4 regions of the Priestia sp. ABM2_011 genome follow, and region 2 is predicted to be linked to each of the others. Evidence: riboswitches for the same ligand, from Rfam matches in the RefSeq annotation. Region 2 holds a riboswitch; each other region holds the start of a gene.
What was found. Region 2 has a riboswitch for cobalamin ahead of nikA (nickel ABC transporter substrate-binding protein). Riboswitches for the same ligand answer to the same signal wherever they lie in the genome.
Positions count from the first base shown of each region.

Region 1: it holds a riboswitch for cobalamin, as region 2 does, so the genes downstream of both, ACXAE4_RS03490 (ribonucleoside-diphosphate reductase subunit alpha) here and nikA (nickel ABC transporter substrate-binding protein) in region 2, are expected to answer to the same signal.
Region 3: it holds a riboswitch for cobalamin, as region 2 does, so the genes downstream of both, ACXAE4_RS14705 ((2Fe-2S) ferredoxin domain-containing protein) here and nikA (nickel ABC transporter substrate-binding protein) in region 2, are expected to answer to the same signal.
Region 4: it holds a riboswitch for cobalamin, as region 2 does, so the genes downstream of both, ACXAE4_RS18045 (ABC transporter substrate-binding protein) here and nikA (nickel ABC transporter substrate-binding protein) in region 2, are expected to answer to the same signal.

Region 1 covers NZ_JBSWUB010000001.1:640,820-648,328, reverse strand. Annotated here, with positions in the region: gene ACXAE4_RS03515 (hypothetical protein) at 1-347, opposite strand, end outside; gene ACXAE4_RS03510 (DUF2325 domain-containing protein) at 402-683, opposite strand; gene ACXAE4_RS03505 (DUF1540 domain-containing protein) at 891-1,049, shown strand; gene ACXAE4_RS03500 (hypothetical protein) at 1,116-1,319, shown strand; gene ACXAE4_RS03495 (ribonucleotide-diphosphate reductase subunit beta) at 1,349-2,392, opposite strand; gene ACXAE4_RS03490 (ribonucleoside-diphosphate reductase subunit alpha) at 2,409-4,652, opposite strand; cobalamin riboswitch at 4,786-4,971, opposite strand; gene menC (o-succinylbenzoate synthase) at 5,250-6,353, opposite strand; gene ACXAE4_RS03480 (o-succinylbenzoate--CoA ligase) at 6,357-7,509, opposite strand, start outside.
Region 2 covers NZ_JBSWUB010000001.1:4,799,243-4,806,751, reverse strand. Annotated here, with positions in the region: gene ACXAE4_RS25290 (TRM11 family SAM-dependent methyltransferase) at 1-99, opposite strand, end outside; gene ACXAE4_RS25285 (hypothetical protein) at 360-518, shown strand; gene ACXAE4_RS25280 (tautomerase family protein) at 686-1,075, shown strand; gene ftsZ (cell division protein FtsZ) at 1,435-2,439, shown strand; cobalamin riboswitch at 2,442-2,632, shown strand; gene nikA (nickel ABC transporter substrate-binding protein) at 2,777-4,318, shown strand; gene ACXAE4_RS25265 (GNAT family N-acetyltransferase) at 4,388-4,915, shown strand; gene ACXAE4_RS25260 (CitMHS family transporter) at 5,228-6,529, opposite strand; gene ACXAE4_RS25255 (YfmQ family protein) at 6,672-7,115, opposite strand; gene ACXAE4_RS25250 (lmo0937 family membrane protein) at 7,303-7,440, shown strand; gene ACXAE4_RS25245 (TatD family hydrolase) at 7,473-7,509, opposite strand, start outside.
Region 3 covers NZ_JBSWUB010000001.1:2,719,574-2,727,082, forward strand. Annotated here, with positions in the region: gene ACXAE4_RS14690 (cation:dicarboxylate symporter family transporter) at 1-94, shown strand, start outside; gene ACXAE4_RS14695 (M42 family metallopeptidase) at 202-1,239, shown strand; gene ACXAE4_RS14700 (hypothetical protein) at 1,592-1,750, shown strand; cobalamin riboswitch at 1,897-2,075, shown strand; cobalamin riboswitch at 2,194-2,373, shown strand; gene ACXAE4_RS14705 ((2Fe-2S) ferredoxin domain-containing protein) at 2,475-2,855, shown strand; gene cobJ (precorrin-3B C(17)-methyltransferase) at 2,869-4,491, shown strand; gene ACXAE4_RS14715 (sirohydrochlorin chelatase) at 4,509-5,429, shown strand; gene cobK (precorrin-6A reductase) at 5,426-6,193, shown strand; gene ACXAE4_RS14725 (precorrin-8X methylmutase) at 6,199-6,846, shown strand; gene ACXAE4_RS14730 (cobalt-precorrin-5B (C(1))-methyltransferase) at 6,850-7,509, shown strand, end outside.
Region 4 covers NZ_JBSWUB010000001.1:3,353,967-3,361,475, forward strand. Annotated here, with positions in the region: gene ACXAE4_RS18025 (bifunctional adenosylcobinamide kinase/adenosylcobinamide-phosphate guanylyltransferase) at 1-47, opposite strand, end outside; gene cobD (threonine-phosphate decarboxylase CobD) at 44-1,123, opposite strand; gene cbiB (adenosylcobinamide-phosphate synthase CbiB) at 1,098-2,084, opposite strand; gene ACXAE4_RS18040 (adenosylcobinamide amidohydrolase) at 2,089-2,697, opposite strand; gene ACXAE4_RS18045 (ABC transporter substrate-binding protein) at 2,786-3,745, opposite strand; cobalamin riboswitch at 4,005-4,137, opposite strand; gene ACXAE4_RS18050 (thioredoxin family protein) at 4,228-4,542, opposite strand; gene ACXAE4_RS18055 (YpjP family protein) at 4,731-5,333, opposite strand; gene ACXAE4_RS18060 (class I SAM-dependent methyltransferase) at 5,714-6,493, opposite strand; gene ACXAE4_RS18065 (BrxA/BrxB family bacilliredoxin) at 6,628-7,065, opposite strand; gene ACXAE4_RS18070 (polysaccharide deacetylase family protein) at 7,307-7,509, shown strand, end outside.

The DNA.
Region 1 (7,509 bases), 4.2 Mb from region 2:
ACAAAAAGTGGTAGCTCCACATGTGTTTTCTCGCCTAAAAACCTCAGTAAATAATCACTTACTTTAGCTAACACATCGTAATAGTGAATGGGTGATGAAAACATATTTGGCTTTAGGCGCCAATATTTTTCAATAAGCTGTAAAACATAGAGGTTTGAGCGATACTCAACTGGCTTGCTATAGTATGTTTTAATGATTTGATGGACGGTTACTTGAACATGCTGTTTCCAATCTATAGATGTCTTTTTCAAAAGAAGCTGCTGCTGATAAAATTTGTACGGACATCGAATAAATTGTTCGATGTGGTTATTGGAGAGTGTCTTTATATGCACTTTTATCGGTTCCATCTATGTCTCACCACCCTAATTGAAATTCATTCTCAATAATGATCAAAAATTAAATCATGAAATTTGCTCAATCACTTTACGAATAGCACTCCATGAATGTTTGACGAAATAAATTGGTTTTTGCTGTTTTTTTGCTTTCTCTTTAATGACTTTTGCCATATTGTGATTAATAAAATCCGTAATAACTAATACAAACCCAATATGTTCGGGAATTTCTCGCTTCACCATATTGCTTTTACGGCCATCTAAATGAATTACTTCATTAAACCCTTCTCCCGCTAGACGATCTGTAATATGCTTTAACCTGTCTCCTCCTACAACCATGACTGATGACATGTTTGTTCCCTCCCAATTAATTATTCATTTAATGATTTGACAACAACCTGTATTCTTTACTATATATACAGTTTAATTGAGAATGATTCTCTTTGTCAATGTTTAATTGATAAAAATTCTCAATTAAAATGAAAGTCTACCACCTTTCTTATAAGTTAGTTGAATTTTGACCATACTATAGCTATCACATACAAAGGAGGGTTAACGTTGGAACAAAACATTCTTTGTGAAGTAAATAACTGTCACTTTTGGAAAAATGGAAATCACTGCAGTGCAGAAGAAATTTACGTAGTAAGTCATAGCGGAAAACATGCAGCAAGTAGCTATGAAACAGACTGTAAAACGTTCAAGCCAACTGAAGCGTAACCCGCAAAAGGACAGCCTCTGGGTTGTCTTTTTTCTCTCTTCAAGATCATAAAAAAGGAGACTAGTATGAAGACTGAACAACTGATTCATTTTTTTAAAGAAGAAGCCATAAAAGCAAATGAACAAACCTTTCCAATCTATGTACAATCATTTACTCATTTATGGACATACAAATGGGGAACACTTGAAAACATTCCAGAAGAAATTGATGACTTAATTACCACACGTGCGTTAGAACTTGGACTTATTCACTTAAAAAAAGCTGACTAATCAATAAGGAAATTAGTCAGCTTTTGTGTTTATAAATCATCAAATCCATTTGCATCTGATGCTTTTGTATATTGTCGTGATTTCTGTTCAAAGAAATCGGTTTTCCCTAAATCTACCTCTTGATAAGCAATAATCCAACGAAGAGGATTTTCAATCGGTGCTTCTGGGAAAGCAGCTCGACCGAAGCCTAACTGATTACAGCGTTTATTCGCCATATATTCAATGTACTGCTGCAGTTCTTTCATCGTAATGCCGTCGAATTTTTCTCCAATAACAGATTCCGCCCATTCAATTTCAAGACGAGCTGCCTCTTGGAACGTTTCAACTACAAACGTTTCTAGCTCCTCCGTACGATAAGCTGGATTTTCATTTAGTACTTCCTTGAAAATCTTTTCAAATAACCCAACGTGAAGCTGTTCATCACGATTGATATAATTAATCATCGTAGATGTCGCCACCATCTTTTGATTTCTCGCAAGATTATAGAAGAACGCAAATCCGCTATAGAAGAAAAGTCCTTCTAAAATAACATCATATACCATAGACTTCAAAAAGTTTTCAACCGTTGCTTCTTCGCTAAATGCTTTATATCCGTTTGTAATAAAGTCATTTCGTGCGCGAAGCTTTTCGTCTGTACGCCAGTATTCAAATACTTCATCTTGTTTTCCTTTTGGTACAAGACTTGATAAAACATATGAATACGAATGATTATGAACCACTTCTTGCTGCGCTAAAATAATCATTAGAGCGTTAATCGAAGAATCGGTTACATAGTCAGCTACTTTGCTAGCATAATCTGATTGAATACTGTCCAGTAGCGCCAGCAGGCCAATAATTTTTAGAAAGCTCTCTTGTTCGTCAGCGGTTAACTGAGGGAACTGTTTAATATCTTGACCCATATTAATTTCAAACGGCGTCCAGAAATTAGCTAGCATACGCTTGTATTTAGGGAACGCCCATGAAAATCGGACGTCATCCCAGTTTAGAATATTGGAGCTCTTGCCGTTGATGATTCCTGTCGAACGGTTCGGAGCTGTTTCGTTCATTAATTCTCGTTTTAACATGCTTGTCATCAATTATTCACTCCTTTTAACTATGACAGCTTTCACATTCTTCAATGACTTCACTTGATGTTGAACGTACGTAATAGGTCGTTTTTAATTTTTCTTTCCATGCCGTCATATGAAGATCCAGCAGCTCTTTTGCTCGGATATCATTTTGTACATATAAATTGAATGAAATAGATTGATCAATATGACGCTGGCGCTTGGCGTTTTGCTTAATGCTCCAGTGCTGATCAATTAAATAAACGGACTTATAATACCAGTTTGTTGCTGGCGATAAATCTGGTGCCGTCACTGGGATTTTATAGTTTTTCTTTTCCTCTGAATAAAACTTACGGAAAATCGGATCAATACTTGCCGTAGAACCCGCGATAATAGATGTTGATGAATTAGGTGCTACAGCCATTAAATATCCATTTCTTATCCCATTGCTTTGAACTTCGCTACGCAGTTCACTCCACGCTTCGCTCGTGTATTCACGTGTTTCAAAATAAGCGCCTGACTCAAAATCTGAGCCTTTAAATAATGGATATGCGCCTTTTTCTTTAGCTAAGTTCATGCTTGCCTGCACGGTTAAGTAAGAAATTTGTTCATACAATTCATCGCAATATGCTACCGCTTCATCTGTCTCCCATGCTATTTTCTTTAAGGCAAGCAAATGGTTCCAGCCAAATGTGCCAAGCCCTACTGCGCGGTACTTTTGATTCGTTAGCTTTGCTTGAAGTACCGGCAAATCATTTAACTCAATAACATTATCAAGCATGCGTACTTGAATTGGAATTAAACGTTCAAGTACATCTTCAGTTACGGCTCTCGCTAAGTTAATAGAAGAAAGATTACATACAACAAAATCGCCCGGATTCTTTGTAATAATAATTTTTCCGTCTTCCGTAATTTCCTCTGTTACGACCGTTGTACTTTGGTTTTGCGTGATTTCTGTACATAAGTTACTGCAGTAAATCATGCCCGCGTGTCGGTTTTGATTAGCTCGGTTAACCGTATCACGATAGAACATATAAGGAGTTCCGGTTTCAAGCTGCGAAAGCATAATGCGCTTGAAGATCTCAATAGCAGGCACTGTTTCTCTTGAAAGCTGTTCATTGTTTACACACTCAGCGTAACGAGTGCGGAACGAACCGCTGCCTTCTTCTTCATCATAAAAATCTTCTAACGAGTAGCCCATCAGCGTACGAACTTCGTGAGGATCGAATAAGTGCCAGTCTTCACGTGCTTCTACTTTTTCCATAAACAAATCTGGCAAACATACGCCAGTGAATAAATCATGCGTGCGCTGGCGTTCATCACCATTGTTCAAACGCGCGTCTAAGAATGAAAAAATGTCTTTATGCCAAACATCTAAATATACAGCAATAGCTCCTTGTCGTTGACCTAGCTGATCGACACTTACAGCCGTATTATTTAGCTGTTTCATCCATGGAATTGTTCCTGATGATACGCCTTTAAAACCTTTTATATCACTTCCTCGGCTTCTAATATGACCGAGGTAGACACCAATTCCGCCTCCATTTTTACTAAGCGTGGCCAAATCTGTATTGCTATCATAAATACCGCGTAAGCTGTCATCAATCGTATCAATAAAGCAGCTAGATAGCTGTCCGTAGCTCTTTCCTGCGTTTGAGAGTGTTGGTGTGGCAACCGTCATATATAGACTAGAAAGCGCCCAGTACGCTTCTTTTACTAATGCTGTTCGATTTTCTTTCTTTTCTTGAGACATCAGCGTCATAGCAATGATAAGAAAACGTTCTTGCGGTAATTCGTATACACGCTTATCATGTGATGTCGCTAAATAGCGATCTGCTAATGTCAGCAATCCAATGTATGTAAATAAACGATCGCGTTCAGGAATAATGACTGAAGCAATTTCATTAATTTCTTCTTCTGTATATGTTTTTAATAGCTGTTTATTATAAATGCCGATTTTTGTTAGTTCTTGAATAAGCTGATAAAACGAACCGTACTTCTCTTTTTTATCATAACCTCGGTTGTCCGCTGCTTTTCGATATAGTTCGTTTAAGTAGACGTCTGCCGCCACGTACGTCCAATCTGGTTCTTCCATTGAAATACGCTCTAGGGCTGCCAAAATTAGTACGTTTGCAACCTTTTCGTCCGTCATATTTTCCTTTACTGTAACAGTTTGAATAACCTTTTCCTCATACAAAGAAAAATCAAGTTGCGTAAATTCTTTTTTTAAACGTTCAATATATGCAGTTAATTCATGTAGAATTGTAGGCTTTAATGTATTCACCATAAATATGGCTCCTCTCTTCACTTCAAAATAAAAAATCGCTCACCGTACCTCGGTGAGCGAATAGAACGAAGATAGAAGAAGACACTAAGTCTTTTCTCAATCCTCGCTCTACCCTCTCACCTCCCGAAGAAGATAAAACGACATAAAAAAGGCAGGTCTCCTGACTTATGCTTCTTTTTACTTTAAGGCCTTCCCATGATGTTTACTCACAGTGGATCTCCTTATTTCATCAGCATTCACAGTTGCGGGGACAGCTTTGGATTTTCACCAAATTCCCTTTTAAGTCTTTTTATCAGACACCTTTTTCACTGGAAAACACAAAATATAGTATTTTATTATTGTTTAACAAACAACATATTGTGTTATGTTATAAACACATTATATAGGACAACTTAGAAAACTATCAACCTATTTTCAAAAATAATTTTGTTTTTTACGATAAAATCCTTCGACTTTTTTCATCAAACTACTCCATCATAACATGTTTTGACACGCTTGATGGAACAATGTGCTCTTTTTAAAAAATTTGTCCTATTTTTCTACTAAACATTGCCAACATCAATAAAAAAACCGTTTTTCATAAAAAACGGTTTTTAATTATTTGTATTCTTTTTCAAATGCTGTGATTGTTTTGATAAACTTTTTATCAATATCGTATCCTATCCCCGGTTTTTCCTTCACCTTTATTACTCCGGCTTCTACCTCTACTTCGGGCTTAATAATATCTTTTTCCCAATAGCGAGACGACGCAGAAATGTCACCTGGTATCGTGAAAGAAGGCAGTGTGGCAAGGGCGATGTTATGAGCTCGTGAAATCCCGGCTTCTAACATTCCGCCAACCCAAAGCCTTACACCGTGTAGGGCGCATAAATCATGAATTTTTTTTGCTACAGACATTCCGCCAACTCGACCGATTTTCACATTGATAATCTTGCAGCTTTTTTGTTCGATTGCATGACGTGCATCTTCATAGCTCACAATACTTTCATCTAAGCAAATCGGCGTCTTCATTTGCTTTTGTAATAATCGATGATCAAGGATATCATCCGAACTTAACGGCTGTTCGATCATCATTAAATTCAATTCATCTAGTTTTTTCAATGAATCACTATCGCTTAACGTATAGGCTGAATTGGCATCAGCCATAAGAGGAATGCTTGGAAATTCATCTCGAATTTGTTTCAGTAGCTCATAGTCAGCGCCTGGCTTAATTTTCACTTTAAAGCGCTTATAACCATCTTTCATATAAGTCTTTATTTGTTCTTTCATGATGGAAATATCATTTAAGCCAACTACCACTCCAGCTTCTACAGCAGGCCTTATTCCGCCAATTACTTCAGCTAAGGGCTTATTTTGGCGCTTTGCATACAAATCCCATACAGCACAGTCCAAAGCTGCTTTAGCCATGTTGTTCCGCTTTAGAGGTTTGAATAACTTTTGAACATCCTCTGGTTTTTGAAGCTGCTGGTGAAGAAGCGAAGGAATTAAAAAATCGTCTAACATATGAAAACATGTCTGAATCGTTTCTTCCGTATACCAAGGAGATGAAAAAGCAACGACTTCTCCCCATCCTGTAAATCCTTTTTCATCTTCTACTTCAAGCAAAATCAATTCTCGATCCTGGACCGTACCATAGCTTGTTGAAAAAGGAGAAAGAAGCTTCATGTCAATTTTATAAAGATGTACTTTTTTGATAATCATCGATTAAATCCCTTTCTGTATGAACGATGATAGCTTCCGGCGTATGATTTTATTAGAGGCCGTTCGCGGCAGCTCCTCTACTCGAACGAAATACTTTGGAAGTTTGTACTTTGCTAAAAATTGTTGAATGTGTAAAGATAACTCTTCATCTGAAACGTCTTCGTTTATAACAATGCATGCTGCAGGAACTTGTCCCCATTTTCCATCGGCTACTCCCGTTACACCGGCCTCTTTAACAGCGGGATGCTTCAACAAAACATTTTCAATTTCAGCTGGATATACATTTTCTCCACCTGAGATAATAAGGTCCGAACGTCTGTCTAATACATATAGAAAACCTTCTTCATCCACTTTCCCGATATCTCCTGTATAGAACCAGCCTTGTTGAAGGGCTTTTTTAGTAGCTTCAGGTTTATTTAAATATCCTTTTGTAACATTTGGACCTTTAACAATGATTTCTCCTGCTTCACGTGTTTCATTTCCATTCTCATCTACAATTTTCATTGCACACGGAAATAATGGTTTACCTGCTGATCCCAGTTTTCGCAAACTATCTTCAGGTGAAAGCGTAACGAACTGTGAAGATGTTTCTGTCATTCCATACGTTTGATAAACAGGAATTTCTTTATTCACACAAGCCTCTAAAATAGTAAGCGGTGCGGGTCCTCCTCCTAAAAGCATACAGCGAAATGTATTTGGGTATTTACGTTCAGCTAATTCATCCAGCATATTCGATAGCATGGAAGTGACAACCGAAATAATTGTTACTCCTTTGTTTTCAATGGCTTCATTCACCGCTCTTGCTTCAAATCGTTCTTCTAAAATGATTTTCATTCCGTAAAAGACGCTCCGCATTAAAATGGATAATCCGCTAATATGAAACAAAGGAACCGCTATAAGCCAGCAGTCTTTTTCATTTAATCCTAAATTAAGCGCTGAACCAATGGAACTCCACCAGTGATTTCCATATGTCTGCAGCACTCCTTTTGGATTACCTGTTGTTCCAGACGTATACATAATGGTGAACGTCTCCTCGAGATTCCACGTTTTCTGAAAATACGTTTCTGTTTCTGGAGAACTTTTTAAAGAAGATAAAGGAAGCTGAGTAATGGAACTTTGGAACTCTCTCGTTAAAAATGCTTCATCCGTAATAAGC
Region 2 (7,509 bases):
TTCAAAAAGAGAGCGTCTCTCTAATTGACATAGTGAGAGTTCCTCTTCGCTGCATGCGTATGTGTAGATATACTGAGGCAGCTGCGTATGGTTATTCAATATCGTATCATCCTTTATCGTATCTAATTATCCTTCTTCTCAAACAATAGCGAGAAAAGAAGAGAAAAGCAACGAATTTAAATATATTTGGCTGTGAATACTAAATTGAAGCGCTACATAGTCCACTTATTTGACAAAACATGCTAAAATAACTGATGATAACCTGCATGTGCTGCTGTTTATACAAAAGAACTGGATCAAGGTTTCTCAAAAATCATTTATACACTGCTGACATTTTGATGAATAGGAGAGGCTACGTGATGTCTAAAAGTGATCATGAAAAGCAACAGATGAGTCGGGCTGATATGAAAAAACAAGCTAAAACATCCTCGCAAAACCTTGTGATGAACGTACTCATTGCCATTGTATCTGCATGTATTTTAGCTCTTATTATAAATATTTTTGTACTAATGAAATGAGCCGTTATGCTGCTCATTTCTTTTTATTAGGTTCAGCTTTTATTGAAGAGTTTGAGGTCTCTTTCACTAGAGAGCACATTGTGAATAGCATATCTTTTTTTTACAAATGATAGTTGTGATATGATAAAGCAATAATACATTAGACAAAAAGCTGGAGGTTACTTAGTATGCCATTACTTAGATTTGATGTAATAGAAGGAAGAGACGAAAAAGAGTTAAAAGCATTACTAGACTCTACTCATCGAGCGATGCTAGAAGCCTTTGGCGTCCCAGAACGCGATCGTTATCAAATTGTACATCAGCATCCTGCTCATGAAATGATTATTGAAGATACAGGTCTTGGCTTTGAGAGAAGCAAGGATTTGGTTATTATAAGCGTGACGAGCAAACAGCGAACAGAAGAGCAAAAACAAGCTCTTTACAAATTAATTGTAAAAGAGCTGGGAGAAAGCTGCGGAATTCAGCCAAGCGACATTATGATTTCAATTGTTGAAAACGGTAATGCTGACTGGAGCTTTGGTATGGGAGAAGCTCAATTCTTAACTGGGAAATTATAAAATGGTTTATTATCTAGAGAAGCCCTTATTTCTAAGGGCTTTTTCTCATTTTGTCTATAAAAATATTATTCTCTTAGTCACATCTTACTCAAAATTAAATACAGACATCTGTCAAATGAATGATACAATAAGCTTATATGCCGTTTTGAGTGGGAAAACCAAAAAAGAGTTCGGCGTACTAACTTCAGAACAACAATAATTTTACATAAAGATGTAAAGATTTAAAGGTTAAAAGAGAAATGTATAAAATCTGTAAAACAAAAGAACAGTTACGCGTTAAACATAGGAGTAAAAGGTTCTTCACGTGTTTTTTCGGATAATAAGAGAAAGTAATTTTGATCATTGAGGAGGAACTTAGAATGTTTGGATTTGATGCAGATGTATCGCCATTAGTGCGAATTAAAGTAATTGGAGTCGGCGGTGGAGGAAATAACACCGTTAACCGTATGATTGAACATGGTGTACAAGGGGTAGAATTTATCGCCGTTAATACGGATGCTCAGGCGCTTAATTTATCTAAAGCAGATGTGAAAATGCAGATTGGTGCGGCATTAACGCGAGGATTAGGTGCAGGAGCTAATCCAGAAGTAGGAAGAGAAGCTGCAGAAGAAAGCAGAGAGCAAATTCAAGAAGTACTGCAAGGCGCAGATATGGTATTCGTAACAGCTGGCATGGGGGGAGGCACTGGTACTGGAGCAGCTCCGGTTATTGCCCAAATTGCCCGTGAACTAAATGCTTTAACAATTGGAGTAGTTACTCGCCCTTTCAAGTTTGAAGGAAATAAACGTACCAAGCAAGCAGTAGGCGGTATTACTGCGATGAATGAATCGGTAGATACCCTTATTGTCATTCCAAACGACCGCTTGCTTGAAATCGTTGATAAAAAGACACCTATGCTTGAAGCATTCCGTGAAGCAGATAATGTTCTTCGCCAAGGTATTCAAGGTATTTCAGATTTAATCGCTGTTCCGGGGCTGATTAACCTTGACTTTGCTGATGTAAAAACAATTATGTCTAATCAAGGATTTGCGCTTATGGGTATCGGACGAGCTTCGGGATCAGATCGAGCAATTGAAGCAGCGAAAAAAGCGATTTCTAGTCCGCTGCTAGATGCATCGATTGATGGAGCAAGAGGCGTGCTGCTGAACATTACGAGCGGCAGCAGCCTGAGTCTTTACGAAGTACAGGAAGCAGCAGATATTGTCACGTCCGCTTCTGATCAGGACTTAAATATGATTTTTGGATCTGTGATTAATGAAGATTTAAAGGACGAAATGATGGTAACCGTTATTGCCACTGGATTTGATGATGAAGATATTTCACCATCAGCTTCCACTTCTAGAGTTTCAAGAGCACGCTACTAAATTAAATAACCAGCTTTTATGGTGGCAATTGTTTTTCAATTGCCTTAAAAGGGAATCCGGTGAAAATCCGGAGCGGTCCCGCCACTGTAACAAGGAGCCTTATGTCAAAAAGCCACTGTCTATTTAGAGACGGGAAGGCGGTATAAGGCAATGACTTGAAGCCAGGAGACCTGCCATAAATCGCAGCACACAATAACCTACGAGGATAGGGAGGTGTTTTGGCAGAATCAAAAATACGATAAACAAGGGATACGTTTATCTGAATTTGTTGTGAAGGCAAGCACTTCTTTTTAGAAGTGCTTTTTTTTGTGTATTAAAATAGAAGGTGGAAAAATGAATGATAAATAATAAAAAACTTGTATCTATGATATTTCTCGTGTTACTTTGCCTCACTGCTTGCGCTCCTAATGAAGAGAGCGTAAGTATAAAAGAAAGAAAGAAAACGGATAAAAGTGTGACGTTTTTATTTAATTTTACATCTGCAACGCTTGATCCTCATACGGACGATAATTATACAGCAGTTCGTGGGGGAGTAGGGGAGACGCTTGTTAAAATCAACGACGATTTAAAAATAAAGCCTTGGCTTGCTGAAAAGTGGGAAACGAAAGATAACGGCCTTACATGGACATTTATGATAAGAAAGAACATCACGTTTCAAAATGGAAAAGCGCTGGATGCAAATGCCGTTAAATCTTCTCTTCAAAGAACGATAGACCAAAGTTATGCGATGAAAAACGCTTTAAATATTAAAGAAATGAAAGCGAACAGTCATGCGCTGACAATTACATTAAAAGAACCAATGCCTAAATTTCCTTCTGAATTAGTGCATCCAAATACAGCTATTATAGATGTTGATGCTTCTAATATAGCTAAGAAGCCCATTGGTACGGGTCCATTTCGCGTCTTGTCTTTTGATCAAGGAAATCAAGTGAAATTAGAAAGATATGAAAATTATTGGGGTGGAAAAGTGAAATTGAAAAGTGCGATCTTTGGATTTAACGAAGATGCTAATGCGCGAGTTGCTGCTCTTCAATCTGGAACAGCCGATATTATTTATCGCCCGCCTTTAGAAAGCTTGGGCACTTTACAAACAGATCCGTCTTTTAAAGTAAGTGGAGTACCTAGTGTGCGCACCCATTTATTGCTTTACAATCAAACCAATGACGCATTAAAAGACGAAAATGTAAGAAAAGCTATCGATACCTTATTGAACCGAAAAGAAATTGTTAGCAGCATCATGAACAATCAAGCGGCAGCGGCTCGAGGTCCATTTTTACCCCAATTTCCTTTTGCTGATAGTACTGCTAATGAGCAAAGAGGTATGACATCTGCTAAAAAATATTTAGAGAAAGCAGGCTATCAAATCAAAAATGACAAAGCAATCAAAAATGGAAAGCCACTATCGCTCTCTCTTGTCACATACAGTTCTTTGCCAGAACTGCCTTTAATTGCTCAGCTTATACAGTCTAATGCCAAAGAGTTAGGAATTACTATTAAGATTCACCTAGTTGAAGATAGCGATGAATATGTAATGGCAAAAGATGATTGGGATTTAGCATTGTACAGCCTTATCACAGCACCTAGAGGAGATGCCAGTTATTATTTAAGTACGAACTATTTGCCCGGCGGTGGTTTAAATGCCAGCCGGATTAATGATGATACGCTAACAAAAATGATAGAACAGTTAAATTCAACAGTAGATGACGCAAAACGAGATCAGTTAGCCAAACAAGCAACCGCTTTGATTAATAGAAAAATGCTGACGTCATCGATTGTACATCCAAACATTGTTGTTGCTTATAATCAAAAAGTGAAAAACTGGACAACACATCCAAGCGAGTATTATATGCTGACTCAGCATTTAGACGTAACGCCGTAGTTAACATTGCAGCATAAGCAGAGAAAAGAAAAAGTATACAATGATCGTTAAAAGGATGTGACAGTAAACGTGCAAGAAGTACAAATGTATCAAATTAAAGAAGTAAAAGAAAAGGATGCTGAAGTGATTCAGTTTGTCATGAATATGCGGAATGAGCTATTTCCTATGCTGGAAAAAAATCAGCTTCCTGTGGATTTGCTTCATTTTAATGAACATTACGTTCAAGCGAAAGACGCTGCTTTTTTTGCAGCTGTTACGGAAAATCAACAAGTAATTGGAACCATTGGTTTATACGCTTACGATGGACGGTTTCATGCATTAAAAGAGCGATATGAACATAGAACTGCAGCTGAGATTGTAAAATGCTATGTCGATCCAGCGTACCGGCGTCTAGGCATTGGACAGCAGCTGTTAAAAGCAGTTGAACAATTTGCCCAAAGTCATTTTTATGACACGCTGTATCTGCATACTCATCCTTTTTTACCTGGCGCTATTCCTTTTTGGGCTTCACAAGGCTTTATCAAAAGGCTAGCTGAACAGGATGAACCATGGAATACGCTGCACATGGACAGAAAAATACAACGAGTCGTAACGTAACGAGATCATACAGTAATTACCATGGAATCTGTATATGGGCTCAGGCTATAATGAACGTAACTTACATTTATAGCCTGTAGGGCAAGTCCTTACAGAAAAGAACCACGTTTCGAATTGGCTGAAACGTGGTTCTTTTCTGTAAAAAACAAGTAACAAAATATTTTTAAAAATATATATGAAATCGCTTTCAAAATAATGAAATATATTATATAATTACTAGTGTTGTGTTGTACTTTGTTAGTGTTAAATCAATATCCTACATGTGTGAGCCGATTGCCTTATGGTAGTCGGCTTCCTTTTTATGGTAGGATTCTAAAATGAAATAGCATTCGTTAAAATGGCTGTAATCGTCATGACAATAGTTGTCCCAAAGGCCCACTTGAAAAGAAACTTTTGATGCTCGCCGAAATCTACTTCAACCAGCCCAATCAGAATGAAAGTAGCGGGTACTAAAGGAGATAGAGGAAACCCAGTTGTGGAATGTCCCAATAAAGCTGCTCGTCCTATCTCTACAGGGTCTACACCAAAATTAGCTGCTGTATGGCTAATAACAGGTAAAATGCCAAAGTAATAAGCATCAGGTGAAAATACAAAGCTAAGAGGAAGGCTCGTTATTGCTACAACTAAGGGAAGGTGAGAGCCCAGCCATTCAGGAGTTAGGCTGACAATAGTATTTGCCATGGCATCCATCATTTTTGTTTCTGTAAAAACGCCTGTGAAAATTCCGGCTGCAAAAACCAATGTACTAACCATTACAAAGCTGTTTGCATGACTTAAGATTCTTTCCTGCTGTTCTTTTGGATGAGGAAAATTAACAAATAAAGCAATGGCAAAAGCAATAGCAAATAAAATTGGAATAGGAAGTATGTCTATGATCAAGAGAGTCATTAAGCACAGTGTCAATAAGGCATTAAACCAAAAGAGTCTAGGTGGCTTCCCAGGGATTTCATGAACTGAAAGCTGTTCAGCAAAAGCCATTGATGCACCTTTTAAATGAATGGTTCCTAAGCGCGCTTTTTCTCTCTTTCCGAGTAAGTATGCTGAAAATAAAGTCCACATCAATCCCGCTGCCATAGCTGGAATAAGAGGGGTAAATAGATCTGATACTTCTAATTGTAAACTTGCTGCGGCTCTTACGAGAGGACCTCCCCAAGGAATCATATTCATAACACCTGCGCTTAAACTAATAACACAAGCCAGTATTAGTCGGTTCATTCCCAGTTTTGTGTACAAAGGGAGCAAGGCGGAAACTGTAATTAAAAATGTAGAAGAGCCGTCTCCGTCCAAGCCAACAAGCATTGTAATAACGGCAGTTGCCATTACGACTTTTAAGGGATCGCCTTTCACAATGTTTAGGATACGAGAAATCATAGGATCAAATAAACCGACGTCAATCATTAGTCCAAAATATAAAATGGCAAAAACGATCATAATGGCCGTAGGAGCTACTTTTAAAATACCATTCATCATCATATCGCCCATATCAGCACTAAAACCTCCAATTACACCAAAGAGGATAGCGACAAAAATAAAAGCAACAACCACGGACAAGCGTTTACTAATGACAAGAAATAGAAAAGTCGCAATCATTCCAAACCCTAACAAAGAAAGCATTATCCATCACCTCTTAAAAAATTAGAAAATTCTATTAATTTATATTATAGCATTAGAATTAATGTTAAAGTTTGGTATTTTTAAATAAGGTAACTTCAACCTAAAACTAAAAACTAAAAAAGCCGCCTTGTAGGCGACTGGTTTAAGCTAGGTCAGCTGTTATGGACTGCTTTTGAAGGTGATCAGACAGCAGGCTGTAGGCGATAATCTTCTTTTTGTATTGTTTCACGACGTCGACATGATCATCATAGCTGTATACGCATAGTCGAACATCGTTTTTCCCTTTTTTCGTATCGATAACAAGTGGAGTTTCACTGTCTTCTAGGTGTTTATAATAGTCCTTATTTCCTTCATGGACATAATATTGTTTTAAAAATGTTGCTTTATTAAAATAATCAATCACTTGCATTTTGTCTTTGCCTTCTAAATGTTTCCCATCAACTGTGACAGTAGCGTTTTGATCATCAAGTGTTGGGTGTAATTGAAATTTAGTCATAAGCCATTTGACCACTGGAGTTGGAAGACACGTTATTAATATTTTGAGTGCACTTACAAGAATGATGGAAAGTAATACAATCCATGTCATAGTTAATCATCTCCGCTTAAATTAAATAAGATTACATACTTATTTTACCACAGAGAACATGATTGCTTTTTGTACATTATGTGAACCTTCTTTAGTGAAAAGATGTATATGAAATGCGTTTATTTATGCACATTTAGGGAAATATAAAATTATAACAAATACTACATATAAAAAAGGAGAAAAAATTATGTTGTGGACGATTATTGGACTTTTATTTATTTTTTGGTTATTAGGATTAGTTTTTCATATTGGCGGCGGCATCATTCACATTCTTCTTGTCATTGCAGTGATTGTGCTGATCGTAAAACTTGTGAAACGAATTTAGATATAAAAAGCCTTTCCTTAGGGAAAGGCTTTTTATGTGGAGAGATTATAAAAACGAGCTGTATTTCGA
Region 3 (7,509 bases), 2.1 Mb from region 2:
AGCTGCAATTGTAATGTCCAAGTCTGAAGGCGAGTTTGATAAGCAAAAATCATTAAATTACACAAATGAATTAAAGAAATCAAACATAGCTTAAAACAAAAAAGCCGGGCAGCTGCCTGGCTTTTTTGTTTGGAGCTGCCTGTTATCTTTTTTGAAACATATGGTAAAATAAAAGAAATGAGAGACAAAGGAAGTGTCATAATGACGGAAACTGTTCAGTTAATTAAAAAGCTTGTTTCGATTCCCAGTCCTTCTGGAAATACAGAAAAGGTGATTTCATTTGTCGAAGACTATGTAAAAGAGCTAAATATTCAAACGTATCGCAATCGAAAAGGAGGCTTAGTCGCTACCATTCCCGGTAAAGATACGGATCATCACCGCATGCTGACGGCTCATGTCGATACATTAGGTGCTATGGTAAAAGAAATCAAACCGAGTGGACGTCTGAAAATCGACTTGATTGGAGGGTTCCGCTACAATTCCATTGAAGGAGAATATTGTGAAATCGAAACGTCAGCAGGAGAAGTATTTACAGGGACCATCCTTATGCATCAAACATCTGTTCATGTGTATAAAGATGCAGGTAAAGCTGAGCGAAATCAAGATAATATAGAAATTCGATTGGATGAAAAAGTACATAGCGCAGAAGATGTTCGCAGTCTTGGAATTGAAGTCGGCGACTTTGTTTCGTTTGATCCTCGTGTAGAAATAACAAAAAGCGGTTTTATTAAATCTCGTCATCTCGATGATAAAGCAAGCGTAGCTTTATTGCTTCAGCTCATGAAAACAATTCAAGAAGAGCAGATCGAACTGCCATACACTACGCACTTTCTTATTTCAAATAATGAAGAAATTGGATACGGAGGAAATTCTAATATTACGCCTCAAACGGTAGAATACTTAGCGGTTGATATGGGTGCCATGGGAGATGGACAATCTACTGATGAATACACCGTGTCTATTTGTGTAAAAGATTCAAGCGGCCCATATCATTACGGTTTGAGAAAGCATTTGGTGGAGCTAGCTAAGCAGCATGATATTCAGTACAAATTAGATATTTATCCGTTTTACGGATCAGATGCTTCTGCTGCTATTCGTGCCGGGCATGACATCGTACACGGCTTAATTGGTCCAGGAATTGATTCTTCTCATGCGTTTGAGAGAACGCATCAAGATTCATTAAACCATACGTACAAGCTTCTTTACCACTATGTGCAATCGAACATGGTTCTGCTTTAAGAAAGGAATATTTAATTAGTGTATTTTTATGCAAAACAAAGAGCAGGACGGGACTGTGATGTCTGTACTTTCCTTTCCTAAAAAAGAAGCCGGCTGTCCGGCTTCTTTTTTTAATAAATACTATATATTTTTTTACTGGTGAAGCAACAGTTGGTAAAAAAAGCACCTTTTTTAAAGAGGTATAATACGGCTTAAACCTTTTGTACATTTTGTTCATTTACAGAAGTTAAAATGTTTTTAAATTTTTAAAAGTTTCTTGTGACAAGTTTTGTAGAATGGGTTTTCAAAAGGATATGGTTTCGTCATAATGTGGATATAGCGATCACTACAATAATCGGAGGCGAATCTTTTCATGTGGGTACTGACGGTATATGCTGGAAAAGAAATGAAAATGTTTGAATTTGAAACTGAAACGCAGGCGAGAGAAGCTTTTGCAAAAACAAATGGCTGTAAAGTTCTTTCAGAAGTCGTGTATTATAATGATCCTCATTTAACATTAGTAGCTATATAATGAAAAAACAAGAGCTGACTTTATGCTCTTGTTTTTTCATAGCTTCTTGTATCTTACGAAAAGAATAGAGTTGAAATAAAAAAAAATGTACGCTATGATATGGTAGTTACTTCTATTATTCTGATAGTTTAAAAGGTTCATATATATCAAACAGCAACAGTAAAGATGCCAAGAAGGCTTAATAGGGAAACTGGTGAAAGACCAGTACTGCCCCCGCAACTGTAAGTGTGGACGAACGAGTATAACCACTGTGGAAAAATCACGGGAAGGTTCTCAAGTAGAATGATACACAAGTCAGGAGACCTGTCTTTATTGTGAAGTTTCTATTTCTCCGGGGAGCGGGAAGGGAAACGTTGGCTTAAAGTGGCATTCGTGTACACTTTTATTCTGACGTTTTACCCGCTCGCATATTAGCGAAGCGGGTTTTTCTCGTAGCACAAAACTACATATCGTGCAAAAAAGGTGCGCAATGTTCACATTGCGTTAAATGGGAAGTCTGGTGTGAAGCCAGCGCGGTACCCGCCACTGTGAAGAGGAGCTGATTGCATATGCCACTGTATTCGGGAAGGCGCAATCAAGTGATGAATCGAAGTCAGGAAACCAGCCTTTTTCTAATGCGAAGCTTACCCTACGGGATATAGGTGGAAGTGCAAAAACTTAGTTTGAATTTTTCTGCGCCTCTATCATTGATAGAGGCGTTTTTTTAGTAAAGGAGCGAATAAGTGTGACGACGTGGAACTTAAATGGAACAAAACATCACGTATTGATTTGTAATGGAAGCAGCTGTATGAGAAAAGGTGGAGAAGAAGCCACGCAAGCTATTCGAAATAAAGTGACTGAACTGAATCTAGATGAAGCGGTTCACACAACCCGTACGCGCTGTAACGGAAGGTGCAAAGATGCTCCTGTAGCTATCGTGTACCCTTCAGGAGATTGGTACAAGCAGGTCACTGAAAACGTAGCTCATCGAATTGTTGAAGAACATTTAGCAGGAGGCTGCAGTATAAAGGAATCACTTATTTATGAATATGATCAAAACGGTTTTGTTTCTCCGGAAAAGAGTGACTCCATAGAAGGAATTGACAAAGTAAAAAGTAACGCATAAAGGAGGAGCTAGCATGAAAGGTAAACTGTTAGTTATTGGATTCGGCCCAGGAAGCTTTGAACATATTACACAGCGAGCAAGAGAAGCCATTCAAGAAAGTGATATGATCATTGGTTATAAAACCTATGTGGAATTAATTCAAGGACTATTAACGAATCAGCAAATTATTAGTACAGGAATGACCGAAGAAGTAAGCCGTGCACAAGAAGCCGTAAAGCAAGCTGAAGCGGGAAAAACCGTGGCGGTCATTTCAAGCGGAGATGCAGGAGTATACGGAATGGCCGGCCTTGTGTATGAAGTGTTGATTGAAAAAGGATGGAAAAAAGAAACGGGCGTAGAGCTGGAAGTGATTCCTGGCATTTCGGCTATTAATTCATGCGCATCCCTCCTTGGGGCGCCCGTGATGCATGATGCCTGTACGATTAGTTTAAGTGACCACCTTACGCCTTGGGAGTTAATCGAAAAACGAATCGAAGCAGCTGCACAAGCAGATTTTGTAGTAGCTTTTTATAATCCGAAAAGCGGAAGACGCACAAGACAAATTGTGGAAGCGCAAAGGATTTTATTAAAATACCGTTCCCCCGATACGCCTGTTGGTCTTGTGAAAAGCGCTTATCGTGACCGTGAAGAAGTGGTAATGACCAATTTAAAAGACATGTTAAATCATGAAATAGGCATGCTGACTACCGTTGTTGTCGGAAATTCATCTACGTTCTTTTACGATGACTTAATGATTACACCGCGCGGGTATCAGCGTAAATATACCCTCAACCAAACAGAGCAGCCGCTAAGACCGCATCAGCGACTTCGAAAAGAAGCAGAACCATGGGCTCTTGATCAAGAGGAGACTGTAAAGCAAACGGCTTCAGCTATTGAAGATGTTCAGAACACAAAAGAAGAAAAAGCAGCTTCACGAGCTCTGGCAGAAGAAGCGCTTCAAGCAATTTTAGGTGAAACTACTTCACCGGTCGTACACCAGCCAATTGAGTCTATTTTTGAAGTGGCAGTTAGTCCAGGGCTTGCAAATAAGAAGTTTACGCCCGTTCAAATGACAACACTAGCAGAAGTTGTTGGTGAAAAAGGTACGATGGAGTATACGCCTGACCATCAAATCAAACTGCAAATTCCAACGGCTCAGCCAGATGTGATTATTAAAAAGCTCCAATCAGCTTCCTTTTTACTATCTCCAGTCGGAGACGTGTTTACAATTAAAGCGTGTGATTTTTGTGATGGAGAAAAAAGTGACGCCATCCCGCATACGGAACAATTACAAAAGCGTCTCGGTGGAATGGACATGCCAAAAGAGCTGAAGCTTGGTATTAATGGATGCGGTATGGCCTGTTACGGTGCTGTTCAAGAAGATATCGGCATTGTCTACAGAAAAGGTGCGTTTGACTTATTTTTAGGGGCTAAAACGGTTGGACGAAACGCCCATTCAGGTCAAATTGTGGCGGAAGGCATAGCGCCCGATGACATTGTTGAAATAGTGGAGAACATTGTCCATGAATATAAAGAAAAAGGTCATCCAAATGAGCGGTTTCATAAATTCTTTAAGCGTGTGAAGAATGTTTATGGATTCGACTATCAAGATATAACACCAAAAATAAAAGTAGAACCAGCTCCGTGTGGAGATTAAAAATGGGAGGGCATTATATGAAATCAGTTTTATTTGTCGGTCATGGAAGTAGAGATCCTGAAGGGAACGATCAAATTCGCGAGTTTATCTCGACTATGAAGCATGATTGGGACCCATCTATTTTAGTAGAAACGTGTTTTCTAGAGTTTGAACGTCCGAATGTAAGTCAAGGCATTGATACATGTGTGGCAAAAGGAGCGACAGATGTAGTTGTAGTTCCAATTATGCTCTTGCCAGCTGGCCACTCAAAAATACATATTCCGGCGGCTATAGATGAAGCTAAGGAAAAATATCCACACGTAAACTTCGTGTACGGACGTCCCATTGGCGTTCATGAAGAAGCCCTTGAAATTTTAAAAACGAGATTACAAGAATCAGGAGAAAATTTAGAAACTCCAGCTGAAGACACGGCTGTTATTGTCTTAGGGCGAGGAGGAAGCGATCCTGATGCAAACAGTGATTTATATAAAATTACGCGCCTTCTTTGGGAAAAAACAAACTACAAAATCGTCGAAACTTCTTTTATGGGCGTGACCGCTCCATTGATTGATGAAGGAGTGGAACGATGTTTAAAACTGGGCGCTAAAAAAGTGGTTATTCTCCCGTATTTCTTATTTACAGGAGTACTAATTAAGCGTTTGGAAGAAATGGTGAAGCAGTATAAAATGCAGCATGAAAACATTGAGTTTAAGCTAGCCGGCTATTTCGGTTTTCATCCAAAACTGCAGACAATTTTAAAAGAACGTGCTGAAGAAGGATTAGAAGGCGAAGTGAAAATGAACTGCGATACATGTCAATATCGCCTCGGCATTATGGAGCATATTGATCACCATCATCATCACGATCATGATCACGGGCACCATCACCACGATCACCATCACCACGATCACCATCATGACCATCACCACCATGAAGATAAGGTCGGCGAGTTAAAATGATTTTATTGTTAGCGGGAACTAGCGATGCACGTGCATTAGCTGTTCAAGTGAAAAAAGAAGGTTACGACGTTACGGCGACGGTTGTAACCGACAATGCAGCAATCGAATTACAGCGAGCAGAAGTGAAAGTGAAAATTGGACGTCTCACACAAGAAGATATGATGACTTTTATAAACGAACATGGTGTAAAAGCTATTGTGGATGCAAGTCACCCCTTTGCCGAAGAAGCATCTAAAAACGCCATCGGTGCGGCTGCTGAAACATCGATTCCTTACATACGCTATGAGCGGGCTTCGCAGGCTTTTACCTACGACAATATGACGATGGTTTCTACGTATGAAGAAGCAGCTGAAGTAGCAGCTGAGAAAAAAGGAGTTATTATGCTGACAACAGGCAGCAAGACGCTGCAGGTTTTTACAGAAAAGCTCCTTCCTCTTTCAGATGTACGGCTTGTTGCTCGTATGCTTCCAAGGCTGGATAATATGGAAAAGTGTCAGCAGTTAGGATTGCCGCAAAAAAATATTATTGCTATTCAAGGTCCGTTTACAAAAGAGTTTGATCAAGCACTGTATAAGCAATACGGAGTGACGGTCATGGTCACAAAAGAAAGCGGAAAAGTTGGATCTGTGGATGAAAAAGTGGAAGCAGCTAAAGAGTTAGGCTTAGATATCATTATGATTGGGCGACCGAAAATTGAGTATGGGACCGTGTATTCCACGTTTGAAGAAGTGGTTCATGCTTTAGTAAACCAAACTAGGAGTTGATTGAGATGGATTTTCGTACAGAATTTAAACCGTTAACTGTTCAGCCTCAGCAAATTGAAGGAAAAAGTTTTGAAATGATTACAGAAGAGCTTGGACCTCATCCGTTTACAGATGAACAGTACCCAATTGTTCAGCGGGTAATTCACGCGTCTGCAGACTTTGAGCTTGGACGCAGCATGCTGTTTCATCCAGATGCGATTCAAGCAGGAATTAAAGCCATTCGCAGCGGCAAGCAAGTGGTTGCAGATGTACAAATGGTGCAAGTAGGAACAAACAAGCAGCGAATTGAAAAACACGGCGGTGAAATCAAAGTTTATATTTCAGATCCGGACGTAATGGAAGAAGCAAAGCGCTTAAATACAACGCGTGCAATTATTTCTATGCGAAAAGCAATTAAAGAAGCAGACGGCGGGATTTTTGCAATTGGGAACGCACCGACAGCGTTACTTGAGTTAATTCGTTTGATTAAAGAAGGAGAAGCGAAGCCTGGACTTGTTATTGGTCTGCCGGTAGGGTTTGTTTCAGCGGCTGAATCGAAAGAAGAACTTGCCAAACTTGACGTGCCGTTTATTACAAACATCGGGCGAAAAGGCGGCAGTACGGTAACGGTTGCTGCATTAAATGCAATTTCAATTCTTGCAGATCAGGTGTAACGCATGAAGGAAGTACCAAAAGAACCTAAGAAACTCAGAGAAGGCTATACGACGGGCGCTTGTGCAACGGCAGCTACGAGAGCAGCTCTGCTTACGCTAATTTCAGGAGAAGTGCAAGAGGAGTCAACGATTTACTTACCTGTTGGTCGCTTTGCTACGTTTCATCTTGAAGAATGCGAGTATCGCACAAGCAGCGCTGTAGCCAGCATCATTAAAGATGCTGGAGATGATCCCGATGCCACGCACGGAGCGCTGATTATTTCTGAAGTTTCGTGGTGTAATGGTGCAGACATTATCATTGATGGAGGAGTGGGAGTAGGGCGTGTGACAAAGCCCGGTCTCCCAGTTCCTGTCGGTGAAGCAGCCATTAACCCTGTGCCAAGAAAGATGCTGAAAGAAACGGCTGAACAGCTTCTAGCCCAATACAACATACAAAAAGGCGTTAAGATTGTCATCTCGGTTCCTGAAGGAGAAGAAATGGCGAAAAAGACATTAAATGCGCGTCTAGGTATTTTAGGAGGCATTTCGATACTGGGGACGCGGGGAATTGTTGTTCCGTTCTCAACAGCTGCTTATAAAGCAAGTATCGTGCAGGCCATTAGCGTTGCTAAAGCGAGTAATTGTGAGCACGTTGTCATTACGACAGGGGGACGAAGCGAAAAA
Region 4 (7,509 bases), 1.4 Mb from region 2:
GCACGTGATTTGCCGCTTCGAACCCCTCCGCTAATAAAGATGATCATATTTCATCGAGTCCTTGTTTGATTACGTTAAGTAAATAGTCATTTTCTTCTTTCGTTTTCACAGCCAAACGGATATAGCGTCCATTTAAAAATGGGAAGTTTTCAGTATGCCGAGCTACCACACCGCGGCTTGCTAAATAGATAAGCCAGTCGCGCGTTTTAATAGAAGACGGAACGCTGCAAAGATAATAGTTTGTTTGAGACGGAGAAACCAAAAGCCCCCATTCTTCTAGTTGACTCAAGATCCGTTTTCGTTCTTGTTTAATATAATGTACGGTTTTTTTCACAAAATCTTTTTCATCTACACATATCATCCCTACTTGCTGCGACAATCCGTTTACACTCCAAGGAGGCTGTTTTTTAGACATCTTGCTAATGATTTTTTCATTTGCCAAAATATAGCCAAGGCGAAGCCCCGCAATATTAAACATCTTTGTCATCGAACGCACAACAATGAGATGTTCATAGTTTAGAATAAGAGAATCAAATGAAGGCTGATGTTCGACAAAATCAATAAATGCTTCATCAATTATTAAGTATGTACCATGATGAGCAGCAGCTTTTACTACTTTCATCCATTCCTCGTGACTATACATAACGCCCGTTGGATTATTTGGGTGACAAATCCATAGTACTTTTATATCCGGAAGAATACTCATAATCAACTCTATATCCCAGCTCCAGCCATTTTCTTCAGCTAAAGGAACGTATGTCACTTCACATCCATACGCTTTACTTGCCTGTTCGTATTCGACAAACGTCGGCTGTACAATCCCCGCTTTCTCTCCTGAAAATAAAGAAGCAATAAGGAAAAACGCTTCAGCGGCCCCATTTGTGGGCAGCACTTGGGCAGCGGAAACATGATGATGAGCTGCAAGTTTATTTTTTAGTTCTGTTACTTCAGGATCAGGGTAACTAAACGCAGCTTCCTTGAATTCGTTCCACTTTTCGTGAAGAACAAGGGGAGCCCCTAAAGGATTTGTGTTTACGCTAAAGTCTTTTAGATGCGACAAATTCTCGGCCCCTATTGCTTTTAAAAAGACATTGGGGTTAGCTCCATGTGTAGGTAATAGCACTAATAACTCCTCCTAACAAAAGATAGAATAACCACGTAGCATAGACCGTCCTTTTCATAATGAAAACAGCTTGTTCAATATGACCGGCTTGCAGGGGAATGAGTGGTTCGCCCATTTTTGCACGATTAGATTCTATGCCTTTATATGTATTAAGCCCGCCGAGTTGAATACCTAAAAGAGCAGCCACTGCACTTTCCCCGTATCCGCTATTTGGACTTGGATGCTTCTTAGCATCGCGCTTAATCAAACTCGTTACATGCCAAAGAGAATATTGGCTTTTTGCTACATTGACAGCGGTCATCACCACTGCAGTTAACCGACTTGGAATATAGTTTAATACGTCATCAGTTTTTGCACTAAAATAGCCGAACAGAAAGTAGCGGTCATTTTTGTACCCAACCATCGAATCACATGTGTTAATAGCTCGGTAAAAAAAGGCTAGGGCTCCTCCTCCTATAAATGCATAAAAAAGCGGAGCTGTAATACCATCACTTGTATTTTCAGCCACGGTCTCTACCGTCGCTCTGGCAATTTCTCCTTCTGACAAACGATCTGTATCTCGTCCCACAATCATGCTTACTTCATATCTAGCTTTCTCCATATCTCCTAGCTGAAGCGGCTTTTGCACCTTATAAGCAGCTTCGCTTAAGGAACGAGTGGATATGGTAGTTGCAATTATTACGCCCTCTACTAAAACACCTAGTATAAAATGAACTCCGTACAAAGCATGGAGAAATAAGAAAGGAACAACTCCTGCGAGCACCACCATACTTATCACAAGAAGCAACCCTTTGAATCGTTTTCCTGCACCTTTATTTAATCTGGAATCCATCCAATAAATCCACTTGCCAAACCAGCGAACGGGATGCGGCCAATTTTCTGGGTCGCCTATGATTCGGTCAATGAGTAAAGCAATCGTCATGGCCGTCAGGTGTGCAATTATCGCTTGCATAATACTCATTTCTTCACCTCTTTCCCTTAAGTGCCTGCTCTAAGCTTATTTTTACCAGCTTGGCTACCGCTTGACCTAAAGCGGTCATAGAGCCTGCATATTCATATAATGGTCCTTGCTGAGACGCTGCAACTGAGATGCTGTCCGTAGATGTTCCCGTAGCAATCGTCTTTGTAGCTGGATCTATGACACCCAGCTGTGACAGCGTTTTTGTTTTGGCTTCTGTAGCGGCAATAAAAAGCTGTAAAAACGCAGCATCCGTAAGCGTGCCTTCCACGAAAAAAAACATATTAATTGTACCGGGAGAGGAATAGAACGGGACAGCTTCGTCAGCTGTAATATCCACTGCGTTTCCTACGCCAGCCGTTATCACGGAAGCTACTCTTACTCCGTAGCCTTCATAACAGTAAATTGCTCTTTCTTTTAACCAAACGGCTGTCATCAACCCTACGATTTGCTCATGGCGCACATTTTCTTTCATCAAATATTGCTCATACTCTAAAGAAGGAGTATCTGAATAATAGTCTTTATGAACAAATCGATTGTAAAAGGTGTCCGTTTCCGTGATGCCTGTTCCTAAAACGCCTGAGCTGTATGTTTTATAAGAAGTCTCGGTTTTCATGATTAAAAGCTCAGGCCGTTCTTCAATTTTAAGATGTGAAAAGGGACCAATCCCCTTTTCAATTCGAACTGGAATATGGTCCCTCTTTTTATTTATTGTACACCTCAGGGTATACTGCTTTTGCTAAGTCCTCTAAGCCATCTACAATACGAGGTCCTAAGCGGTTGATTTTGTTTTGATCAACCTTTTCAATATTCCCCTCTTTTACAGCAGTCATGCTGCTCCAAGCGGGACGCTTCATAATCTCATTTTTGTCTGCATCATACGTTGCGATAATAACGTCAGGGTTTAACTTAACAACTTGCTCTTCAGAAAACTTAACCCAACCCTTTTCACTAGCCGCTACGTTATCAGCACCGATCATAGTAAGCATTTCGTTCATGAACGTACCTTTTCCTGTTGTATAAATCTCAGGAGCTCCCGATACCTCTATCCATACTTTTTTACGATCTTCTTTTGAAATCGTTTTTGCTTTTTTCTTAATTGAAGCTACTTTTTCTTTCATGTCTTTAATTGTTTGATTAGCTTCTTTTGTTTTACCCGTTAATTTACCAATTTGCGTAATAGAATCATAAACCGTATCAAACGTTGTTGAATCTTTTACAACAAATACCGGAATACCCGCACTTTCAATTTGTTTAAATACTTCATCTGAAACGCCCATACTTGAAGCGTGTGCCAGCACTAAATCAGGATTTAAAGCAATAACTTTTTCTGCATTAACGTTCATATCTCCCACCTGCGCTTTTTTCTTTACGCTTTTAGGATAATCATCGTTGCTTGTGACACCGACTAATTCTTTTTCAAGGCCAAGGGCATATACAATCTCCGTATTACTTGGCATTAATGAAACAATTTTCTTAGGCTGTTTTTTCAACGTAATTTCTTTATCACGCGCGTCTTTTACCTTCACTGGAAACGCAGCTTGTGACGTTTGTTCTGTATCTTGCTTCGTTTTTTTATCACTGTTGCTTTGGCTGCCTGCACCGCATGCAGCAAGTACGATGACTAACAGCGCAATAATGGAATACGAAAGCCATTTTTTCATCTAAATACTCCCCCTATATATTGTTCATTGTGAATACGAAACCTCCACGTTAAAGAAAAAGCAAATGATCATGCAAAAAGCAGCGCTATCCCGTTTTTTCCGCTTTGACTATGTATACTGCTCGGCAGCAGCTTCAAAATAAAAAAGCTTTACTTTCAATTGAAAGCAAAGCAGGTAACGTCAAGATAAGCAGGAAAAGAATCCGTTCACTATACTTGATATGTATGTTCATTACCCTGCTTCACCCTTCCTCGAAGGTTTCACAGCTAACAATAAGGCAGGTCTCCTGACTTACGCACAAAGCGCTTACAGTGGCGGGACCGCGCTGGTTTTTCACCAGACTTCCCTTTTCACTCAATCTTTAAATTGAGACCTTATTGCTTTACGATTATTCACTTGTCCTAGTATACCCCACTCATCGAAAAATGGAAATAGCCATTCTCACAAAAAAAGCTGCGAGAATGCTCTCGCAGCTTAGGGAATTAAAGAGTTGCTAAAAATTCACGGACCGCTTCAGGCGTTTTAGCATTTGCACTGTGCAGGTGCGCAATTTTTTCACCGTTTTTATATACAAGAAGAGAAGGAATACCCATTACATTGTTTTCAGCAGAAAGTTCTTCAAACTCATCCTTGTCAATTTTAAACCATGCTTTATCTGTATTTTCGTCAACGATTTCATCAATAAACATATCCAAACGTTTGCAATCAGGACACCACGTTGTCGTAAAAATCCCAACGCTTAGTGTTTCATTCTTAATTTGTTCGCGAAATTGTTTTTCTTCCGTAAATTGTTTCATTGTGTTACCTCCAGCGTCTATTCGTTCCTTCCTACAATTCTATAGTAAGAAGTCTGACTTCATTATAAACGATTTTTTTATCGTTGTGCTAATGTTTCAGCTTATTTAGACCATAACGGTTTTAGACGTAAAAAAATGCTAGCTTAAAAAAGCTAACATTTCGAAATTGTAGAATGTTGTGTCTATTATCAGCTGAACCACTTAGGCGGCATGTTTCGGTTCCAATAAATTTTCCCTAAATCATAATGCTTTTGAAAATTATCTGCGGCCGCATGATAGTGAAAATTAAACCAGTATCCATCTTTTGGAGGATTTTCACGCCGTACATGAAACCGTATTAAGTCCTGACCGGTTTCCCGGTCATATACATGGAAAATCTTTTCACCGTAGCCAGCAGCAGGGTGCTCGCTTATCTCGAGATTCTGAATTGACTGTTCACGTTCAGTGCCAATGTCGGTCAGCACTTCTTCAATTTTAGGTAACACTGCTTGACGAAATTCATCTTCAATGACAGGACCAATTTTTGTTCCGAATTTTTCCACTGACTGTTTTTCAGCTGATTCCATTGCATACGTAACAAATGATGAAACGTCTTCATATTTTGGTTCTTCATATGGCAAATGAATATCTTCTATAACAGCTGTAACAGGAGTTGTTTCTCTTACATACCCTGCTTTATGTTGCTTGTCCGCTTTTGCATCATCAACGTATAAATATTCTGGTGGAGTGACAAGCCCAAATGTAAATACTGTAATAAATACAATTAGCATTCTTTTTATCCATCTAGGCATTCGTATCTTTCCTTTCTCATCTTTTCCCATATGGTCTTTTCATATTGTAAAATTCATTATCATAACTCACTAGGTATTGTAACATACTTATTAATTTTTTACCTATATTTGCTTATTCATTTATGCTGTCTACGGGCATTTGACGACTTTTCAGTTAGCACCTTCCTTCTTCTGTTTGAGGTTGTCACACCGAGCGGAAACCTATACAAGATATTCCTTTTTTGCTGGATGCTTAAACACAAAAGTATTTTTATGTTCAAAAATATATCATACTTTTATGAACTTTAGATGAAATTCATAAAAAAAACTTCCAAAACTTTTTAATTCCTAAAAGGTTTTGGAAGTCTTTTCAATGAGCGTAATTAATTTTACTTTTTTGGTTATTTTTGTATATCAATTGTCCCGTAATGAAATTTTGATGTTTTTCGTTTTTGCACAGTAAATCCATGCTCTTTAAAACGACTGCTTTTCCAATGATCTTTTAGCACGACCTTTTGTTTGGCTACTCTTTTTGCTTCTTGTATAGCCATTGGCGTCAGCGTGGTATACAGTGCTATTGCTTTAATACCGTTAATTCCATTCGATTCCTCAATTTGTTCTTGAAACATAGGGTCAAAGTAGACAACATCAAAAGAATTATCTTCACAACACGCCAAAAACGATTCAAAATTTTGATGAACCACGTTTATACGCTTCATTGCATCATTCAACTCTTGTACGTCACTTTCCCAATTTAAAAGTCCTTGTTTGACTAAATAAGCTACATAGCGGTTGCCTTCTAGTCCGACAACTTTCCCGCTTTTCCCTACCGCTGCGCTCGCCATCATACTATCCGATGCAAGACCAAGTGTACAGTCAAGCACGCTCATTCCTTTTTCTAAACCAGCAGCTTCAATAAACGGATCACGTTCTCCGCGCAGCCATCTCTTCACTCTAAACATAGCGGAGTTTGGATGAAAAAAAATAGGTTCCTCTTCGTTTTGAACGTGCAACTCTACTCTATTTTTACCGACAACCAGCACGTCTGCAGCTTCAATATTTTGAAGATCTGCAACAGATTTCTTCTCTCTTGTTACAAAAGGTATACTTAAATCAGCGGCTACTTGTTTGGCTTTTACAATCATCTGTTCATTTGTTCGACCAGCAGTCGTAACAATCACTTTCATAACTCCCCCTACACTGTTTGGCTATTTACATAAAGAAAAAGGATGCCGATAGACATCCTTTTTCTTATAAAGTATATGCGATTTTTCTTTAAAAATCTATATACTAGATGTGACAAAAGCAGGACATTTTATGAACAGTGCTGCTTAAAGCCATTTAAAATGTTTTCAAAAATAACTTCTAACGGCTGACCTTCAATTTCATGTCGAGGAATAAAATGAACAACTTCTTTTCCTTTTAAAAGTGCCATAGACGGTGATGAAGGCTCAATGTCCCCAAAATATTCACGCATTTTAGCTGTTGCTTCCTTATCTTGACCGGCAAAAACAGTTACCACTTGATCTGGTTTTTGCTCAGACTGTAAGTACGCTTGCGTTGCTGCAGGACGTGCTAAACCAGCAGCGCATCCACAAACTGAATTAACGACAACAAAAGTTGTTCCTTCTATGTTTTCCATAAAATCAACTACGGATTCCTCTGTTGTTAATTCTTCATAACCAGCTTGAGTTAATTCTTGACGCATTGGTTTAACTAACTGACGCATATATTCTTCATATGCCATTGACATATTAACATTCCTCCTAACAATCATTCACGCTAAAAGCATACTATAAAAACCAGGAAAAATCTAGCTACTCACTCTTCAAATCCTTATCGCTGTCCCGTTCTCCTTTTTCATTTGACAAAAAAAGATTAAAACCGGGTCATATCATCTAATTTTTTTCCATAAAAATGTCGATTTTTACTATTAATATTCCATTTTTTGTACTATAGTAGTAAATAGTAGTTTAGTAGAAAGGATTTTCAAATTGAACCAGCGATTTAAACCGAACAAACGATTTAAGCCAAACAAACGATTCTATGCATTTTTGTCTTTAGTGTTAGTGATCGTCGCTTCTTTATTTTTTATTACAGAAGCCAAAGGAAGTGAATCCGCTGCATCTCAGCAAGTCTTAGCATCTACTGCATTGCCGCTGAAAGAAGCTGCATCTTCAGCACAACCTGAGAAGCT